4 regions of the Oleidesulfovibrio vietnamensis genome follow, and region 2 is predicted to be linked to each of the others. Evidence: predicted binding sites of a transcription regulator. Region 2 holds the regulator's gene; each other region holds the start of a gene.
What was found. The regulator sigma-54, encoded in region 2, starts transcription at its own class of promoters, with help from an activator protein. The targets are predictions, from matches to a motif close to CTGGCACGGNNNNTGCTT.
Positions count from the first base shown of each region.

Region 1 (5,232 bases), 1.5 Mb from region 2:
GAGTGTGGCGGGAAACTGCGGATAACTGCGGAAAAATGCAGCGGGCAAACAGCGGACAAACAGCGGGCAGGAAACATGCTGCCGCCGCCGGATGAACACGGCCCGTCTGCAGGCAGCCGGAGCGGCGCATGGCTGCCGGTATATCTGCCGCTATATCTGCCGGACAAAAAGCAGCAACAGAGCGGCTGCCACAAATGCCACCCGCCTGCAGATGGGCACGGCAATATCTGCAGGCACCGGTTTTATAGGGCGCATGGCCGGAGAGCGGCAACGCACGCGGCAGCGCATGAACCGCAGCGGAACAACTGTTGGCGGCGGACAGCCAGACCACCGCGCCGCAGACAGACTATGTCACGGCTTCAGCAAGCTTTCTGCCCGCTTCACGGGCGGCCTGCAGCACATCTTCATGCTTTGCCACCAGCCCCCTGTCAAACAGCCTCAGCACAGGCAGCTGCGCCACCACACGGTACCCGAGCGCCTCCAGCGGAAGACGCATGGCCTCCAGCGGAAGACGCATGGCCTCCAGCGCAACACCCAGATTTTCCGGAGTTTCCTGCTCCGCCACCGCGGCAATGACGGCCGCCCTGTTCTGTTCTGCCAGCCTGCTGCGCCACGCGCGTGGCCGTGTATCGCTGAAATCGTAATAACAGTACAATCTGTCGATAAAAGCTTTCATCCACGCCGTGATGTTGTAATTGTGCACCGGCGAAACAAGCACAAGTCCCGTGCTGCCGTCCACATGCGGATACAGCAGCGTCATGCCGTCACGGAAACGCGTGCAGGCCTTTTCCGTTCTGCACTGTTCGCAGCCCACGCACGGGTCGTACCGGTAATCGCGCAGGTGTACGGCGTACCCTTCCTGCCCCGCATCCGCAGCGCCTTCCAGTACCGCTTCAAGCAGTTTATGCGAATTACCGGACCGGCGCGGACTGCCTTCAACTCCGAGAATCACAGGCGTCCTCCTGTTATGCTTTGCACCCCGGAACATCTCCGCATATCAGCGGAACATCCCCGTCTGTCCTGGCAGGGTGCCACAGCAGAAAGTTCTCTGCAAACATACCGTAACGCGCGCTATGCCCCCCCTGCAAAAAAACGCGACCGCATCAGCCGGGCCACCCTGCCGGCAGCATGGCCGTCACATGCGGAAAAAAGTTTGGCGCACAACGCGTTGCGCTCTTCCCGCCACGGATCTTCACCGCCCTTGCATACCCTGAACAACGCTTCGAACAGCTCAGGCTCGTTCACCGGCCGCGGGCCCGGAGACATATCTTCGTAGCGGTAGAACATGGCCCTGTCGCAGGCCAGATATTTTTCAAGATCATACGGGAAAAACACGACCGGCCTGCCCGTAAGCAGAAAATCATAGGCCACCGAAGAATAATCGGTCAGCAGACAATCTGTCTGGGCCAGCAGCGGGTAGGCGTCGGAATTGAACTGCACGCTGTGCACGGCCTTGAGATGCCGGGGCACGGGTACGTTCACATACGGGTGAAATTTGAAGAAGAACGCGATTTTCTGACGGCGGCAGAAAATATCCAACCGCTCAAGATCAAGCGCACCGTTTTCAAAAGCGTCCCCGCCGGTATCGCGGAAGGTCGGCATGTAAAACACCGTTTTAAACCCCGCCCCGCGAAACCGCTCCATGGCGTCGTATGCTTCCCTGTCCACGCCCAGCATATCTATGGCATCAGGCGTGCGGAACAGCATGTCGTTGCGCGGATACCCGGTCTCCCATATTTCATCACATGCAAAAGCCCGCCCCAGCCCCGTTCCGGTGACAAAGGGCGACGTGGAGACAACCGCATCGTATCCCGAATAGCCCGCACGCAGCATCTGCCGTTTTTCCGCATCCATGTTCACGGCAGATTCCGCTTCCGGCATGCCTATCAGCTTCAGCGGAATACCATGCCACAACTGGAGTATCTGCGCGCCGGAAAGCAGAAAACGCGCCGGTGTCTCCATACGCCACCAGAAATCATCGCAGACCACTGCCTTTGCCCGCGGCAACATGGCTATGGCCTCTTCCGACGGAAACATGAGACACGGCAGTCCGGCGTCACGCAGCATGTCATAGTCATCGGCATGATGGGTAAGAAAGACCGAAGAAAACGGCTGCTCTGTCTGCACGCAGTGGCGGAACAGATATTTGGTATTGTCCATGAAGCGCCCGCCTATGCGCCCGATGAACACTGCAAGATTTTCCTTGGGTGCACGCTGCGATAGCGCCGTAAACAGGCTGCCGATATCGGTTCCCATCTGTTTCCCCGCAATTACGCGTCAGTTACGGGCAGAACGTCACGCACCTTCGTTAAAAAGACGGCGCGCCTCGTCCAGATCCCCTTTAAAGTCCACCTCAATGCACCGGTAATCGGAAATATCAACGGCCCGGTAAGGCGTTTTTTCCACCAGCATTTCCAACGCCCGTTCAAAGTAATCGTCGGGGCGGCAGGATTCCAGCGCCGCAACCAGATCGGGCAGGCTTCCGCGCGAAACAAGATTAAGTCCCACGGCCTCACCTTCCGGATTCTCGACCTGCTTTGAAATGGCGGTTATGAAGCCTGCGGCATCCGTGCGGTACTTCACTTCCTCTTCTCCGCATTTTTTGCGGTCCACCGCCACGGCATTGCCCCCGGCCTGCATCAGACGCAGCGCCACCTCGGGGTCAAAAACCACATCACCGTTGGCCCACAGAATATCATCGTCCAGATCTTCTATGCCCGCAAGCAGACTCTTGGAAGTGTTGGTGATGTAAAACACCGGATTGTAGCGGAAGCACACATTGGGAAATTCTTCCATGAGCAGCGACTTTTTAAAGCCCACGACCACATGCACTTCTCTGATGCCTATCTCGCGCAGAATGCGTATCTGTCTGCCCAGAATGCACTCGCCCGAAGGCAGACGGGACAACGATTTGGGAAACGGTCTGCCAAGACGGCTTCCGACGCCGGCGGCAAGGATGACTGCTTTCATGTCATACGCCCCTGTGGCTAAAGGTAAGAAAAACGGCCCGGCCTGCGCAGTACCAAGCAAGTTACATGCCACGTCCGGGCACAGTCTGCCCGGCACGACCTGACACAGCCTGAAACTGCCAGAAACTGCCGGGAACTGCCCGCCGTGCGGCCCGTGACTGACTGACCGGCATCTGATATACAACCGGCAGACGGGAGTCGCTGTCAAAACCCCGTCAGACCTCATACACCGGCCGCGGGCGGCTTGTTCCGCAGCGCGGCAGCAAGGAGCATCATGATAACCGTCACCGTACACATACCCGTCAAACCGCAGCATGCGGCGGACTTCATCAGCCATATGCATGCGCTGGCACCGGTGGTACGCGCCGAACAGGGCTGTCTGACGTACAACCTGTACACCGACCCGTACCGGCCTGATATGCTTTTCATGTACGAAGAATGGCAGGACATGGATGCGCTGCGCGCCCACCTTGAACAGCCCCACATGAACGAGCACCGCCGCACCACAAAAGACTGGCTTGCCGGCGATGTAACCCTGCACACAACCCGGAGCACTCCGGTAACGCTGTAGCCGGCGCGGCGCCTTCAGGCGGCAGTCTGCCTGCCGGAGCGGTTCCGGCAGACTGCGTCCGTGCTGTCCCTGCCACTGTCATGCACCGCGGCGGCATGCTGCGGCGTGCAGTGTCACAGCCAGCGGCGCCAGCGGAAATACACCAGCATGCCCCCCGCGACAGCCACCATGACGCCCAGCAGCACAAAATAGGCATACTCCACGTGCAGTTCGGGCATCACGTCAAAGTTCATTCCGTACACACCGGCAAGAAACGACAGCGGAATGAATACCGTGGAAAAAATGGTCAGAAACTTCATGATGTCGTTCAGTCTGTTGCCCACCGCCATGTTATAACTGTTCTGATGGTCGTTCAGCAGTTCGCGGTACACCTCCACGGCATCGGCGGTCATCTCGGCCATATCGGCAAGGTCGCGCAGAAAAGGCTGAATGCCCTCGCCCACAAGGCCGTTTTCCACCCGCGCCATGCGCAACGCGATTTCCCTCGCGGGGCGCACCGCCTTGCGTATGTAGGCCATCTCGCGGCGATAATGCGTTATCTCCTGCAGCAGTTCAGGCGTGGGGTCTTCAAAAATTTCGTCGTCCAGCTCTTCTATGCGCTCGCCCAGTGCCTCAATGGTTTTCAGATACCCCTCAAACACGCAATCCAGCAGCGCGTACAGCAGATAATCCGGCCCGTACCGCCGCAGTCTTCCTGTCTGCCCTTTCAACCGCTCGCGCACCGGCTCAAAAACCATTCCCGGACGTTCCTGAAAAGTAAGCAGACAGCCGTCGCTGAGCACGGCACTCAACTGGTCTGTCGTCACTGCCGAACGGTCCTGACTGAGTGAAGGCATTTTGATGGAAACAAAGACAATGCCGGGAAACTCTTCAAGCTTGGGGCGCTGGCCTGTGTTCATGATGTCTTCAAGCACCAGCGCCGGTATGCCGAACAGCCCGCCCAGCGTTTCCATCAGTCCGGCATCGTGCACGCCGTCCACGTTGCACCACAGCACGGTATCGGGCCGCGTACGGCCGGCAAGCTGACCGGGGTGCTGCACAAAATCGTCGCGTGCCATGTCCGCATCGTATTCGATGACACGCAGACGCGGCGTATCTATTTTCTGTCTGCCTACAAAAACCAGAGCACCCGGCGGACGCCCCGCCCTTGTGTCCATCTTTTTCAGAAAACGGGCCATGATTCCTCCGTGGCAGGGCCGCCGGTGTTCACCGTGCGGGTGTGCCTGCGCCTGTGCCCTTCAGCATACACAACGATGCAGAAAAAAACAGTCCGCGCGGAAAACCGCGCGGACTGAGCACTCTCTGTTCTGCAGTACCGCTAACCCCGCCCGTCCGGCACCAGCCGCTGGGGCATGTCCGTGATGATGCAGCGCGCTCCGGCATCATGAAAACCGCGGGCTGCGGCGGCGTCATTCACCGTCCACACATTGACGGTTATGCCCAGCGCCGCCAGCTCGCGCACCAGCCCGGCATCGGTTACCGTATGGTCGGGATGGTACGACTGCGCCCCTATTCCCCGCAGGTATCCGGCTATGCCGCTGGCAGTGCCGTCCGCCGGGTGGGTTTCTTCGGGCGTTGCGCCTTCGCTCAGCAGCGCCAGAGGCACCTCGGGCCACTGGCGGCGGACTTCGCGCAGATACTCATGGCTGAACGAAGACAGCAGCAGTCCGGCGCAGTCTTCGGCCTGTATGA
Region 1 covers NZ_AP042419.1:515,099-520,330, reverse strand. The annotation lists gene ACZ5D1_RS02215 (flavodoxin family protein) at 347-952, opposite strand; gene ACZ5D1_RS02210 (CDP-glycerol glycerophosphotransferase family protein) at 1,072-2,256, opposite strand; gene ACZ5D1_RS02205 (phosphocholine cytidylyltransferase family protein) at 2,296-2,970, opposite strand; gene ACZ5D1_RS02200 (putative quinol monooxygenase) at 3,244-3,540, shown strand; gene corA (magnesium/cobalt transporter CorA) at 3,654-4,718, opposite strand; gene ACZ5D1_RS02190 (glycerophosphodiester phosphodiesterase) at 4,859-5,232, opposite strand, start outside.
Region 1: a site for sigma-54 is predicted at 3,025-3,042, ahead of ACZ5D1_RS02205 (phosphocholine cytidylyltransferase family protein). Genes of this name have one in related genera too.

Region 2 (5,232 bases):
CGATGGCCAGCGTTATCCGGTAGCGGCCTTCCGCCTCATACTGAGGAAGCAGGAAGAGAAGAAAGTCTAAAAAACGTTTAAAGAAAGTCTTGCCTTGCTCGCAACCCAGAACAAACTGCTGTATTTCAGGGTCTTTACCTGAAAGCGCCTTTAATTTTGCGTCGAAGTACGGATTGGGCAGAAAGCGCAGGTCGAAAACCATGTCGGCGTCGGAAGGGACACCGTATTTGAACCCGAAGGTAATCAGGTTGACGCGCAGACTTCTCAAGCTGCCTCCAAGCGAACTCCATTTTTTTTGTACAATGCGCCGCAGGTCGTGAATGGAGAATTCTGAGGTATCGAGAATAAGGTCTGCACGTTCACGCACCGGAGCCAGCAGATTCCGTTCATGTTCAACGGCGGCCTCTAGCCCCAGGTCGCCGCCTTCCAGAGGATGAGGTCTGCGTGTGGTGGCAAAACGCCGTACCAGAGTATCACTGTCGGCTTCCAGATAGATGATGCGGGGAGAAACCCCCATCTTTTCCAGCCGCATAAGTGCGCCTTCGAATTCATCCAGAAAATCGAACTGGCGCAGGTCCATGCCCAGCACCACGCCGCGGTAGCGCCCCATGGCATCACGTGCAAGATGTTCCAACAGGTCGGCCACTACCCCCACCGGCAGCCCGTCTATGGTAAAAAAGCGCAAGTCCTCGAATACATTGAGCACCGTGCTTTTGCCCGCGCCGGAAAGTCCTGTGACTATAAGAACCGGCAGACTTTCACTCTTTTTCACGGCGCAACCCCTTTTCCTACCTTTTAGACAGAGCGGCACCACCGGCGTCCGCCCCTTTCCGTTACGCCTTCTGCAAAAGCTCCCACAAGGTATCTTCCGAATCTGCCTGAGCAAATTCAGCTCTGAATTCTTTGTCTTTCAGCAGACGCGAAATCTGTGCGAGAATGCGCAGATGCATGCCGGCCACCTGTTCTGGAGCAAGAACAAGAAAGAATACGTTACACAGCTTGTAATCAAGCGCTTCAAAATCAAGCCCTTCAGAACTGCGACCGACCACCAGCACGATGTGGTCAAGCCCCTCCACCTTGCCGTGCGGTATGGCTATGCCGTCACCGATGCCGGTTGTTCCCAGATTTTCACGGTCCTGCAGAATGCGGACCACGGTATTCTGATCCAGTTCCGGATATTTTTGGATGACCGGTTTCACAAGTTCCGCCAGCACCTCAGTTTTGGTGCTGGCGGAAAGCTCATGAATTATGAGGTCTTTATCCAGGTATTCACCCAGTTTCATTTTTTAGAATCCCGGATCGATCAGCCCGAAGTCTCCGTCCTTGCGACGGTAGATGACATTCACGCGGTTGTTCTGCGCGTTTTTGAAAACGAGAAACTCGTAATCCAGCGCCTCAAGCTGCATGGCAGCTTCATCAATATGCATGGGTTTGGGATCAATCTCATCAGTTTCAATGATGGTGCGCTCGCGCACGCCGTCATTGTCTTTGTAATTGAACACATCCATACGCACGCTGTCATCACTGCTGGAACGGCGCCGATCCTTAGTCTTTTCTGCGTGTTTCTTGACCTGTGCTTCCAGCTTATCCAGCACAAGATCAATAGTGGCATACATATCCTCGCTCTGCTCCACTGCAGAGAGATTCAACCCCTCGCCCGTGCATTGTACTTCCGCCTTGTGCCGGAATTTATCAACGCTCAACAGAACCTGTAACTCAAGGTTTTCTGACTTATTCAAAAAGCGTCCGAGCTTTTCAAAACGGCGGTTGGCATACTTTTTCAAGTGATCGGAAGGCTCGAAGTTCTTGAAAGTGAAAGCGATGTTCATAAAAACCTCCAGAGATTCAGTATCAGGCATTTCTGCCGGAAATCCTTTGGCCTAAAATACAGCTTTTCGTTTCGAAGAAGAAGGGATTCCCATAGCTGTACGATACTTCGCCACGGTTCTTCGAGCAATATTGACTTGCAACTTTTCTTTAAGAATTTCTCCGATCTTTTCGTCACTGAGCGGTTCTTTAGGATTTTCTTCAGAAATCAGGTTCTTTATCAGCGCTTTCACACTTTCAGAACCTACCTCTGTTCCGTCGTTTAACGCCAGTGCACTGTTAAAGAAATACTTAAGCTCCACAATACCATGGGGGGTAGCCACATACTTGTTTGTTGTAATACGGCTGACGGTTGATTCGTGCATTCCTATGTCGTCCGCTATATCCTTGAGAATAAGCGGGCGAAGCCGGGATACGCCTTCCTCGAAAAAACCCCTCTGATATTTAATAATGCTCTCAACTACTTTGTACAGGGTTCGCTGCCGTTGATAAAGGCTTTTTATAAGCCACGAGGCGGAGCGCATTTTTTCCTGCACGTAGTCCTTTTCTTTATCAGTGGTGCCCTTGACGCCTTCTTTATAAAATTCACTCAGCTGGAGATGTGGCAGGCCGTCTTCGTTCAGCAGGATGATAAAATCATCCTCGCTTTTATACACGTAGACATCGGGGCTGACATACGCGGGCTGTTCGTTACCGAAGCGGGAGCCCGGCATGGGGTCAAGAGTCTGGATAAGGTCAAGATATTCTTTAAGGTCGTCCATTCCCAGACGATATTTTCTGAGAAGAGGCTTGTACCGTCGTTTTTCCAGGTCTTCCAGATGATCGCGGATCAGCTCGACAAGCACAGGGTCGCGGTCGTATCCAAGCACTTCGACCTGAACCAGAAGGCATTCCTGCGGAGTACGCGCCGCTATGCCCACGGGATCAAGCCGCTGCAGCAGATGCAGCGTTTCTTCCACCTCTGCCGTACCGGCACCGGCCATTTCCGCCACGTTTTCCACCGTCGCCTGCAGATACCCCGCAGGCGAAAGGTTGCCGATTATGACTTCTGCTATGTCCAGCTGTTTTTCCGTGGCGGAAGACAAGCGCAGCTGCCAGCTGAGATGCCCTTCCAGCGTGGGGCTGGATGAAAAACGAGCCTCAAAGGCGGTCATCTCTTCCGGCACTTCCGCGTCGCGTCCGCCTGCCTGTTTGCCGGTACTGGCAAAATCGCCAAGATAGTTTTCCCAGTCGGCATTCTTTACCAATTCCTGACGGAAAGGGTCGGCTTCTTCTGCTCTCGGGGCTCTCTCTTCAGCCTGAGAGACTGGGCGCTCTTCCTGTGTTTCTTCAAGAAACGGGTTTTCCAGCAGTTCCTGCTGAACGGTTTCAACGAGCTCGACGCGTGAAAGCTGCAACAGTTTGATCGCCTGCTGAAGCTGGGGCGTCATCACAAGCTGCTGAGCGAGTTTAAGCTGCTGTCGTAACTCTAAAGCCATTGTTCAACCGAATCCTTAAGATTATAAAAGCTGAATATATTTTGTTTTTATTGCTCAGAGAATATCAAAGCCCTGATACCGGAGACAGCGGAAACGTATATTCCGTTCTGTTATCCAAAAATCATTCCAAAATACATTCCATGACTCTTTTCTGCCACATATATCTGTGTGATGCAACCGGAGCCGGGGGACTTACAGGCAGAAGCCCTCTCCCAGATAGACACTGCGGGCCTTGGGATCGGCCACAATGGCTTCCGGAGTGCCTTCCAGAATGACCCTTCCTTCGTAAACGAGATAAGCCCTGTCGCAGATATTCAATGTTTCACGCACATTATGATCAGAGATCAACACCCCGATACCTTTGTCGCGCAGTTTTTTGATTATTTCCTGAATATCATCCACGGCCAGAGGATCAATGCCGGCAAACGGTTCATCAAGCAGGATGAACTTCGGGGCGCGGATGAGGGCCCGGGCGATTTCCAGCCGCCGCCGTTCACCGCCGGACAGGTGCATGGCGTATGAATCGGCGATGTGGGTGATGCCGAACTCTTCAAGCAGTTCCTGCGCTCTTGCCTGCTGAGCTTTTTTGCTCAATCCCACATGTTCCAGAATCATCTGCAGATTCTGAGTGACAGTGAGTTTTTTAAAAACAGAACTTTCCTGAGGCAGATAGCTCAAACCGATACGGGCGCGTTCATGCAGCGGCCAGTCGGATATGCTCAGGTCATCCAGCTGCACCTCGCCGGCATTGGGCTTTACAATGCCTATGAGCATATAAAATGTCGTGGTCTTGCCCGCGCCGTTGGGGCCCAGCAGGCCGACAATTTCCCCCTGTTTCACATTCAGGGAAACGCCGCAGACCACTTCGCGCGAACCGTATTGCTTGCGCAACCCTGTAGCCTGAATGACCGCCATTTACTTCTTCATCCTTTTGGGGGCGGAAAAAACCGCATTGACGGGCTTACCAGGCGCGCCCAACACTTCACTTCTGTTCTCGTTCACATAAAACCTGATTTCCTGCCCGCCGATACTGTTGCCCTCGTCGCGAAGTACGGGGTCTCCTTCCATCACAAGCAGTCCTTCCGAAACCTTGTAGGTGGCCTTGCGGCATTCTCCCGATTTCGTCAGCTGCTTCATGCGTACATTACCTTCGGCCACCAGCCTGTTGATCTGGCCGGCGTCAATGGCAGGGCCTTCGGCGTCGTTTTGCTTCGCGGCGGCACTGGCGTTCTTGTCCAGATAGACGGAGATGGAGTCCGCCCACAGTTCAAACTCACCGCGCTGCACGTACACATCCTGTTCAAAAATGATCAGCTGGGCGTTGGCGTCATAAGTCATGGTCTTAGATGTGATGGAGGTGGGAATATCCTCTGCCGCGGTGGCGGGGGCGGCCTGCAAAACCAGACAGGCAAGCAGCACCATAATCATGTGGCCTGTTATGCTAATTCTGTTCATGACGTTTTTCTCCTCGGGCTAAGCCGCTGAAGCCGTCTTCAAGGTACAGAACCATGTCAACGCTTCCGCGGGCTTTAATGACGTTAGTGTCCAGCAGCCACAGCACGTCATGCATGGTACCGTTCATGGCGCCGGTTTCAAACCATACCTTTTCGGGCATGGTCAGTTCACGGGAGCTGCCAAGGTAGGTCAGCAGAGATGTTTTAAGCATTTTGTCTGTCTGCACCAGAACCACATCGTCCCACAGACGCATGGACTGGCTGCTCTGCTTTATTTCGCCCCAGCGCGCTTTAACACTCAGGTTGTCGTTTTGTTTTTCAAGAAAATAGACAATGTCGGGCTGCTTGATGCGTACAGTGTCGCCCTGCTGGTCATAAAACGCTTTTTCAGCTTCCAGCGTCCACAGTTCGCGTCCTTTTTCGCCCTGCTTCAGGCGCACACCCGACAGCGCCAGATCGACATTACCTTCCAC
Region 2 covers NZ_AP042419.1:2,055,668-2,060,899, forward strand. The annotation lists gene rapZ (RNase adapter RapZ) at 1-772, opposite strand, end outside; gene ACZ5D1_RS09340 (PTS sugar transporter subunit IIA) at 834-1,283, opposite strand; gene hpf (ribosome hibernation-promoting factor, HPF/YfiA family) at 1,287-1,829, opposite strand; gene rpoN (RNA polymerase factor sigma-54) at 1,881-3,305, opposite strand; gene lptB (LPS export ABC transporter ATP-binding protein) at 3,498-4,220, opposite strand; gene ACZ5D1_RS09360 (LptA/OstA family protein) at 4,221-4,760, opposite strand; gene lptC (LPS export ABC transporter periplasmic protein LptC) at 4,747-5,232, opposite strand, start outside.

Region 3 (5,232 bases), 710 kb from region 2:
ACAAAAACTATTTCGTCATAGGGCAGCAGCAGGGTTTTGCCTTCGTAAGTGATGGCCAGTTTTTCTATTTCTACAGGGCGGTAGGTGCTGTTGTAGTCCCATGCCTGTTTCAGCGCATCCAGAAAGCCGTCCTGTTCGTCGTCAGCCAGCGGTACCTGAACTGTTGCATCGTCTTCTGCCGTGGTATCGGTCTGAAGGCCGTGTCCCGCTGCACCGGCGGGTGCGGGCGCGGCTTTTTCGTTCCAGCGGGTTTCCGGGTCGGGCGCCAGCTTGAAGTGGCTGCAGAACTGCCGCAGCCGGGCAATTGTTCTGGAAAAACGCTGCGCCGTACATGGCCAGATGAGGTAGTCGGTGGCATCCAGCTCGAATCCGGCAAAGGCATGGGTTTCGTCGGAAGCAATGAACACCAGTGCCGGACGGTGCCTGCGGCCCATAAGTCGCTGGGCGAATTCCAGCCCCTGCTCCGGCTGCTGCAGGTCTACCCCGCAGAACACCGCACCGTAATGGATGGCGTTCAGCAGTTCCTGCGCCTCGTTTGCACATACCGCTTCGCCCACCACGCGCAGAAAGGGTACCTGCGAAACATGCGCACGCAGGCTGTGCCGGACGGCAGCGTCCGGATGCAGAATGAGCGATGTCAGTCTGGGCATTGATATCCTGACAGAAGAATAAGGTTTTCAAGACTGTACACGGCCTGCCGACTTCTGTGAAGCATAATGGACTGTTTGTGCAGGCAGTCACCTGTCTCGCAGCGGGATGGCGCACAGGGTGCCGGGCCGGTTTTTGTGACATTTGCGCGACATTCGCCCGCCGCCGGGGGTACGTTCTTTTGTTACGGCCTGTCGGGGTGTAAGCTGTACGGCATAACGCAAGGAGGCAGAGCATGCCGATGAAGAAAACCATATTGTTTCTCTGTACGGGCAATTCGTGCCGCAGCCAGATGGCCGAAGGGTGGACCAGAAAGCTGAAAGGCGATGAATTCGAGGTGCGTTCCGCCGGAGTGGAAACTCACGGACTCAATCCGCTGGCGGTGGAGGTCATGGCCGAGGCCGGAGTGGATATTTCCGGCCACCGGTCAAAGCTGGTTTCCGAACTGGATGTGGATACATTCGACTATGTGGTCACTGTCTGCGACCATGCCAGTGAGCACTGTCCGTTTTTTCCTGCCGAAAGCCGCAGAATTCATGCCGGATTTCCGGATCCGCCGGCTCTGGCGCGTACGGCGGCAACGCATGAAGAAGCGCTGGAGCACTACCGCCGGGTGCGCGACGCCATACGTGATTTTGTACAGAGCCTGCCTGCGCCTCTGCTGTAATCCGTGTCCGGAATTCCGGCCGCAGAAGCACGCAGAAAAGCCCCCTTGCGGGGGCTTTTGTTTATTTGCGGGCAAGACGGGGGCGCCGCGGGAGTTACAGTGCGAAAGAGACGGCCACAGGCTCTGCCGCCTGATTGCGGTGTCCGCCGTTGCTGCCGTGGCCCAGACCGTTCATGCGGGATCCGGAGCCGCCGCCGAGGCAGGCCACAAGATTGCTCTCTGCATTGTTCAGCTGTGCGGACTGTGCATTTTTATGCATCATGCCTTTCTGCATGTGTGCGCCTTTGTGCATCATGCCTTTCATGCCTTTCATGCCTTTCATGCCGCAGCCCTGCGCGCCGCCGGTCAGAAACATGCCGTGCCGCAGAGGCAGGCTGATACCCAGCGCCTTTTCCAGCTTGTCATTCATGTCCATGCGGGCAGTATCCAGAGTGGTACGCAGCCCTGCTATGGCGTCGGCCAGCGGAGCAAACATTTCAGGCGAAGCGTTGGGGTTCATACGCAGTGCATCCAGTTCAGCGGAACGTGCCCACAGTTCACTGCGTACCTTGGCCGTGTCGGCGTAGGTTTTTTTCACAATGGCATCGTACTGCTTCTGCTGTTCTTCCGTCAGCATGAGCCGGTGTGCGCCCATGCCGTGGCCCATCATGTGTCCGCCGGTTTCATGGTTCATATGCCCGGGGGCCTGCTGATGCATCTGGTGATTCATAGCGGGTGACTGGGCAGAACCGGTGGTGGTCTGTGCGGCCACGGCGGCACCGGCGGTGCCGAGAGTGAGTACGAGGGCAAAAGCGGTTACGTTGCGGCGAATGGTATTCATGGTGATACTCCTTGATGGTTGCTTAATGTTGGCAGCAATACAGCAACAGGTGTGCCAAATTGTTAATTGCATATAATTATTGAATAATGTTTTTCGTTGCATCGGGCGCGCATCAATTGTGTACAATTTTTATACACCGGACAGAAGAAGAGCCCTGTATAAAAACAAGACACTGTCTTTTTTTTATACACCGGCGGCCCGCGGCACGGCGCCGGTGTCATGCGGCAGGGCTTTCCTGAGGGCGGGGGTCGTAGTATTAGACTTTGAAAGGCAAATACCGTATGAATTCCTGTTCAACGCGGGGCGGCCATGTGTGCCGGTGCCGCGTTTATTGAATCTATCACCCAAGTCCACACAGGAGGCGTGCCGCTTCGCGCGGCCACCGACATATGGCTAAACAGTCAAATATCCGCAATTTCAGCATTATCGCTCATATCGATCATGGCAAGTCCACGCTTGCCGACCGTATTCTGGACGTGACCGGTCTGGTGACCGAGCGTGACAAACGTGACCAGTATCTGGACAGAATGGAACTGGAGCGCGAACGCGGCATCACCATCAAGGCGCAGGCGGTGCGCATTCCGTACAAGGCCGCGGACGGCAGGGAATATGTGCTCAACCTGATCGACACTCCCGGCCACGTGGACTTCAGTTATGAAGTTTCACGCTCGCTTGCGGCGTGCGAAGGTGCGCTGCTTGTGGTTGACGCCACACAGGGGGTAGAAGCACAGACGCTGGCCAACGTTTTTCTGGCCCTTGATCATGATCATGAAATCATTCCGGTGCTGAACAAGATTGATCTGCCCAGTTCGGATATTGCCCGTGTAAAGGCCGAAATCGAAGACGGCATCGGGCTGGACGCAGCGGAAGCCGTAGAGGTGAGCGCCAAGACCGGTCTTAATGTGGACAAGGTGCTGGAAGCCATTGTGGAACGTCTGCCCGCGCCCGAGGGTGACTCCGATGCGCCGCTTCAGGCGCTGATTTTTGACTCGTGGTATGATTCGTATCAGGGCGTCGTGGTTATGTTCCGCGTGATGCACGGCACCATCAGAAAGGGTGACAGCATCCAGATGATGGCCACCGGCAAAAAGTACGAAGTGACGCGGCTGGGGGTGTTTTCTCCCGAAGCAAAAGACGTCGACTGCTTTACCGCCGGTGATGTGGGCTTTTTATGCGCTGCCATCAAGGAACTGGGCGACGCCAAAGTGGGCGATACCGTAACCCATTCGTCCAGACCGGCCGCCACGCCGCTGCCCGGATTCAAAGAAGTCAAGCCCATGGTGTTCTGCGGACTATATCCCACTGATTCCAGCGAATACGAACAGTTGAAGTATGCGCTGGAAAAACTGCAGCTTAACGACGCGGCGTTTTCGTTTGAGGCGGAAACATCGCAGGCGCTGGGGTTCGGGTACCGTTGCGGCTTTCTGGGACTGCTGCATATGGAAATCGTGCAGGAGCGGCTGGAGCGTGAGTTCAATATAGGGCTTATCGCCACGGCTCCTTCTGTCGTCTACAAGGTGCTGACCGTGGACGGCGAGGAAAAATACATAGAAAACCCCGCAGCCCTGCCCGATCCCACCAAAATCGAAGGGCTGTATGAGCCCTATGTGCGGATGGAAATTCACGTGCCCAACGAATTCGTGGGCAACGTATTTAAGCTGTGCGAAGAAAAACGCGGTATCCAGAAGGATATGCGCTACCTTGCGGTCAACCGTGTGATCATCACCTATGAGCTGCCCTTTGCGGAAATCGTGTATGACTTCTTTGACAAGCTGAAGTCGCTTACGCGCGGGTACGCCTCCATGGATTACGAGATCATCGACTACCGCCAGTCAAACCTTGTGAAGCTGGATATGCTGATCAACGGCGACCCCGTTGACGCGCTGGCATGCATTGTTCACAGGGACAAAGCCTATTATCAGGGGCGCGCCATAGCGCTCCGGCTCAAACGTACCATACCCCGTCAGATGTTCGAGGTGGTGGTGCAGGCGGCCATCGGCAACAAGATTATAGCCAGAGAGCGCAACGCCCCCCTGCGCAAGAACGTGACCGCCAAGTGCTACGGCGGTGACATTACCCGTAAAAGAAAACTGCTTGAAAAGCAGAAAGAGGGTAAAAAACGCATGAAGCGCATGGGCAACGTCGAACTGCCGCAGGAGGCCTTTCTTGCCGCGCTGCAGGTGGATGACGAATAGCGGCAGGGCGCCCGGCACAGCAGAAAACGATGCAAAACAAGCACGGCGACTTCTGCGCCGCCGCGCGCATGAGAAAGGAAAAACCCATGTCGGAACCGAGAAAGCATCCCTTTGTGGAATTTCTGGAAGCTATTTCCGTGGCCGTGGTGCTGGCCCTTGTCATACGCACCTTTATTGTGCAGGCCTACACCATCCCTTCAGGCTCCATGCTTGAAACATTGCAGATAGGTGACTACCTGCTGGTGAACAAATTCAGCTACGGTGTGAAGATTCCCTTCACACATGACTATCTGCTGGAGCGTTCCGGCCCGGAACACGGTGATATCATTGTCTTTGAGTTTCCCGACAATCCCGATGTCGATTATATCAAACGTGTCATCGGCGTGCCCGGCGATGTCATAGAAGTGCGTGACAAAGAAGTATACCGCAACGGCCAGCGGCTGGAAGAACCCTATGCCGTGCACGGTGACCCCGGCTACCAGATGCGCCGGGACAACTTCGGCCCTGTGACCGTGCCCGGGGGCAGCTACTTCTGCCTTGGTGACAACCGCGACTTTTCGCAGGATTCGCGCTTCTGGCAGAACACCTTTGTGCGTAAGGAAGCCATCAGAGGCAAGGCGCTGTTCATTTACTGGTCCATGGACGGCTTCACCGACATCCGCTGGGGCCGCATAGGCTCTTTTGTGCATTGACCCCGCCTGCGGGGCGGCTGCCGTACACAGGTTGCAGCCGCCGCAGCCCCGCAGCATATGATACGACAACGCCCCGCCGTCCCGTGTGACGGCGGGGCGTTTCTGCATCTGCCGTACGGCGGTCACGTGGCGGAACACACTGCGACAGTTGCCGGTTATGCGCCTTACTCCGGCCGCAGCGGCAACGTACGGCAGGCTCGATTGCACATG
Region 3 covers NZ_AP042419.1:2,762,353-2,767,584, reverse strand. The annotation lists gene ACZ5D1_RS12440 (LytR/AlgR family response regulator transcription factor) at 1-650, opposite strand, end outside; gene ACZ5D1_RS12435 (arsenate reductase ArsC) at 884-1,315, shown strand; gene ACZ5D1_RS12430 (Spy/CpxP family protein refolding chaperone) at 1,410-2,135, opposite strand; gene lepA (translation elongation factor 4) at 2,525-4,330, shown strand; gene lepB (signal peptidase I) at 4,417-5,022, shown strand.
Region 3: a site for sigma-54 is predicted at 2,176-2,193, ahead of ACZ5D1_RS12430 (Spy/CpxP family protein refolding chaperone). Genes of this name have one in related genera too.

Region 4 (5,232 bases), 510 kb from region 2:
CGGTGATGACGGTTTCATCCAGCCCGCCGGTGGCTTCCTTGCGGTAGCGGCTGATGAAGGGCACTGTGGCTCCTTCGTCCAGCAGGGCTGCGGCGGCGGTGATGCCGGAGCGCGGAACGCCGAGTTCCGCGGAGAGGATTTGTATATGCTGCGACATGAATTTCTCTGTGGTTACGGGTTGTATCTGGGTGCTGGACATGGCGCCGCTGATGTCTATTATGTAAGTGTGTGTTTACTTTTTTTCGGGCAGAACCGCCGTGCAGGTCCGGATCGGGTCTGATTGTGCGCGGTGTCTGCAGTCCATGTCCAAGGAGGTGCTTACCATGTCGACGCAAAGCGCAACGACCCTGCCGCTGCTCCTTATAGAGGGGGAGCTTGCCCGGCTGGCCGGTGACACGCAACTGCGGTATGAAGAAAACGGCGGAGCCAAGGACATCTTTGTAAACGATGAATGGTCAGCCAGAGCCAGTCTGTTTCCCGGAATGGACTGGGAACTGGAGTGCGGGGGCTGTACATACGGTGTAATTGCCGAGGAAGCCGGCCTGCGGGTTGAAAAAAGATAACCGTGCCGGCAGCGCGGCTGCGTGACTGAACTGTACGGGCCGCCGCAGCCACGGCGGCCCTTGCCTGCTGTGTACGCCGGAATCCGTGTTGCTGTTACTGGCGTGCAGATGCCTCTTGTGTTGTCTGCTGTCTTTGTTCCAGCCTGCTGCGGAAATAAACCCCCAGCATGTTGCCCACCGCGTCAGAGGCGGATGACTGCATGCCCAGCGCGTGCAGGTCTTCCGCTATCTGCTTTTCCATTTTTTCCGATTCCATAAACATCAGATAGACAAGGCACAGGGTGGCCTCATTGTCTTTTTTGCCGTCACACAGCATCTGGAGCTGTTTTTCTTCAACTGTTTCCAGCAGGCGGTCTGCAAACATGGCGGCCCATTTTTCATAAATAGTGTCGGGAATGGTGGGCACCAGCCCCGATACCTGCCGTGCCGCACGCTGATCCACTGCGGGCAGAGTTACGCTCATGAATTCTTCCAGCGCCTCCTGACGGCTGCTGTGGTCGCGGTCAAGACGGCTGAGCACCGTGGTAATGATATGCGTTCGTATATGTTCCGTGGTCACGGGCGGCTCCTTTGGGCTGACTATGTGCAGTCCGCAACCTAGCGCAGGAGAGGGCGGCGGGCAAGTGTGACAGAAGGACGCGCTGCGCGGCCGTGCTGCGGGCGGCGGCGTTTTTTCAGTCAGAGGGGCCGGATGCTGTTTTCATGCGGCTGCAGGGCGAGATGCTTGCGGGGCATACCGTGGTGGCATGGGTTCTGAGGCGACAAATGTCAGGTGTGGACGTATTGAAAAAAAGGGCGGCCTGCAGGCCGCCCTTTCATGGTCCGGTTACAATGCCGCTTTGGCGGCTGCAATGGCAGCTTCGTAGTCGGGTTCCGAAGTGACTTCAGGCACTATCTGCTGATAGGTGATGACGCCATCGCGGTTGACGACGAAAACTGCTCTTGCCAGCAGGCGCAGTTCTTTTATGACCACGCCGTATGCATTACCGAAAGCAAGATCTTTGTGGTCGGAAAGCGTTTCCACGGCATCAATGCCGGCGGCGCCGCACCAGCGGGCCTGCGCAAAGGGCAGGTCGGCGCTCACCGTCAGCACCTTCACGTCATCGCCGAGGTTGGCTGCCTCCTGATTGAACCTGCGGGTTTCCACATCGCATACGGGGGTGTCGAGCGAAGGCACCGAACTGAGGATAAGTACCTTTCCTTTATAGTCTGCCAGTGTGCGGGGCGAAAGATCATTGGCAAGCACTGTAAAGTCGGGGGCTTTGCCGCCTTTTTCCACAGGGGTTCCCTGCAGGGTGAGGCCGTTGCCTTTAAACGTGATGATTCCGGTACGTTCGTTCATAGCTGATCTCCTTTGGAGAGAGGTCTTGAATTATTAGGAACTACTCTCATAACACACGAGTGCTGCTATGGGAATGGGCGCAGACAAAAAACTTACCTCGGCAGCATCTTTTCTTGTTTTAACAAAATTGTGTTTATTGATTTGTAAAAAATAACAAATATGTATAAAAATGTGCTTTTGCCATGCCGCCCGGATGAGCTGTCTTTCGTAACCGGCAATGATTGCGAAAAAAACTTCTTCTGGCCTGCTGCTTGCTTTCTTCCGGCTACCGGCAGGGGATTGCAATTTTTTGTTTTTACTTCAGGAGGAGTCTATGAACGCGGCAGATACCGCTTTCATTCTTGTCTGTTCGGCTCTGGTGATGTTTATGACACCGGGGCTGGCGTTGTTTTACGGGGGGCTTGTCAGATCGCGCAATGTGCTCAGCACCACCATGCACAGCGTGGCGTTGCTCGGCATTGCCTCGCTTGTCTGGTGGGCAGTGGGGTATTCTCTGGCGTTCGGCAGTGACCACGGGGGCATTATCGGCGGGTTGGAGTATCTTTTTCTGCAAAACGTAGGCACGGAACCGGGTCCGGTCGATAATCTGCCGCATCTGCTGTTCATGGTTTTTCAGTGCATGTTTGCCGTTATCACACCGGCGCTGATTTCGGGTGCCTATGCCGAACGTATCCGTTTCGGGGCGATGGTGCTGTTTTCTGTTTTATGGCTTGTGCTGGTGTATGCGCCCATGGCGCACTGGGTTTGGGGCGGCGGATGGATGGCCCGGATGGGTGCGCTTGATTTTGCCGGGGGGGCCGTGGTGCATATGAGCTCTGCCGCTGCTGCGCTGGCGGCTGCCAATGTGCTGGGACTGCGCCGCGGATATGGGCGCGAGGCATTTATTCCGCACAATCTGCCCATGACAGTACTGGGAGCAGGTATTCTGTGGTTCGGCTGGTTCGGTTTTAACGCCGGAAGCGCGCTGGCGGCCAACGGCGCGGCAGCCAATGCATTTGTAACCACACATCTTGCCGCGGCTGCGGCTCTGGTGGGCTGGCTTGCCGTGGAAAAACTGCATGGCGGCAGAGCAACAACTCTTGGTGCGGCTTCGGGAGCCGTGGCGGGACTGGTTGCCATTACTCCCGCGGCAGGGTTTGTCACACCGGCTTCAGCGGTGTTCATCGGGCTGGCCGGCGGAGTGCTGTGCTACGGCGGTGTGTTTCTCAAGCACAAGCTGCGTTATGATGACGCTCTTGATGTGGTGGGGATTCATGGTGTTGGGGGCACGTGGGGCGCGCTGGCAACCGGAATTTTTGCCGATGCCGCCGTGGGCGGGGCAGACGGTCTGCTGCACGGCAACGCATATCAGCTCTGGGTGCAGTTTGTCTCGGTTGTGGCTACATGGCTGTTTTGCTATGTTGCCAGCTGGTTGCTTTTCAAGGCTGTCGATGCGGTCATGGGACTCAGGGTCTCCGGTGAAGCCGAGCTTGCCGGTCTTGATGTGAGTGAACACAACGAAACCGCCTACCAGATGTAAAGGCAGGGACTCAGTATGAAAAAAGTTGAAATCATCATCAGGCCCTTCAAGCTGGATGAGGTGAAAGAAAGTCTTACCGAGCTTGATATAAAAGGCATGACCGTTTCCGAGGTCAAAGGCTTCGGCAGGCAGCGCGGCCACAAGGAAGTTTACCGCGGTGCGGAGTATCAGGTTGATTTCATGCCCAAGGCCAAGATTGAGGTCGTGGTGGAAGACGATCAGGTGCAGAGTGTGGTGGAAACAGTAATGAAAGCCGCACGGACGGGGAAAGTCGGTGACGGCAAGATATTCATCATTCCCGTGGATGACGTGGTGCGCATCCGGACGGGAGAGACCGGAACCGGCGCTGTCTGATCTGTCTGCATCCTGAAAAGCAACCTGTGGAGAGTTGATGCCTGTGGAAAAAATGACGCCGTCCGGCCATGACGCATATGAAGCCGCTGATTCCTGTGCCGTGCTCATGGCCGGACGTGCGGTCTTTGACTCGCAGCTCGGGGGACCGCCCGACGGAAGGCTGCCCCGCTACGAGCGCGAACTGAGCGCCCTGCTGGACAGGTATTTTGTCTCGCGCCTTTCTTCAACGGGAGCCGCCGGCGGCAAAGTGGCTTTGGTGGCCACAGGCGGATACGGGCGGGGCGAACTGTGCCCCGGCTCAGATATTGATATCCTCATTCTCTGTCGCCGCTCCATACCGCCGCAGGCCATCGACCTTGCGCAGCCGCTGTTTCTGCCTTTGTGGGATGCAGGGTATGCACTCGGCCACGGGTTCCGCACTGTGGGAGATTGCCTGAAACTGGCAGCAAAGGACCATAAGGTACTGGCCTCTTTGCTTGATGCGCGCTTTGTTACCGGCAGCGAGGCTGTATTTGCTGAAATGATGGAGCGTCTGGAGGAAAAGGTGCTCCCGCGGCGCGGTAAAGCTTTTGCGGACTGGCTGGACACGGAGCATGAACGCCGGCTGGCATCGCATGGCGACGGAGCACTGCTGCTGGAGCCCAACCTGAAGGAGGGGCTTGGCGGACTGCGGGATTATCACCTGATCCGCTGGATGCTCATGTGCCGGTTTGGCATCGGCTGCGGGCTGCACGCGGCGCTGCGGCGTGTGGGTTTTTCTGCAGAAGATGAAGCACTGCTGCGTACCAACGTGGACTTTTTGCACGATGTGCGGTGCAGGCTGCACGCCCTGACCGGCAGGCGCAGCGATCTGCTGCCGCTTGACCTGCAGCCGGATGTGGCACGCCGGATGGGGTATGCCGACGGTGGCGGGCTGTTGGCAGTGGAGCATTTTCTGGGCGAACTGCACCGCTGTATGGGGTCTGTCAAGGCGCTGGCGCTGGCCTGCCGCGAAGCTTTGGCCATGAACACGTCCGCCGGGTTGTCGGCGGAGCAGGTAATGCAGGAAGCCACACCGCGTACGGTGCTCAGCCTTATGAAGCAGAGCGCAGCGCAGCCGGAAAAAGCGCTGGCAGGGTGGCGCATGCGTCGTTCTCTTGTCCGGCTGGCTACGGAGCGGGCTGCTGAACTGGCGGCACTGCCCGATCTGGGGCCTGCGTTTGCCGACTTGCTCAGCGGGGGCAATGCCTGGGATGTTTTCGGACGTCTGGACGACACCGGCCTGTTGAGTGCTCTGGTGCCGGAGTACGGAGTGGTGCGCGACCGTGTGCAGTTTGACGGGTTTCATACCTACCCGGTAGGGCTGCACACGCTTGTTACTCTGCGCCATCTGGAAGATTCCGCTTCTGCCGGCAGCGTGGCGGCAGAGCTCTGGAACTCGCTTGATACGTCGGGCAGGGTTTCGGTGATGTTCG
Region 4 covers NZ_AP042419.1:1,548,197-1,553,428, forward strand. The annotation lists gene ACZ5D1_RS06745 (Tex family protein) at 1-157, opposite strand, end outside; gene ACZ5D1_RS06750 (hypothetical protein) at 324-563, shown strand; gene ACZ5D1_RS06755 (hypothetical protein) at 658-1,122, opposite strand; gene tpx (thiol peroxidase) at 1,390-1,905, opposite strand; gene ACZ5D1_RS06765 (ammonium transporter) at 2,219-3,424, shown strand; gene ACZ5D1_RS06770 (P-II family nitrogen regulator) at 3,440-3,778, shown strand; gene ACZ5D1_RS06775 (bifunctional uridylyltransferase/uridylyl-removing protein GlnD) at 3,816-5,232, shown strand, end outside.
Region 4: a site for sigma-54 is predicted at 2,145-2,162, ahead of ACZ5D1_RS06765 (ammonium transporter). Genes of this name have one in related genera too.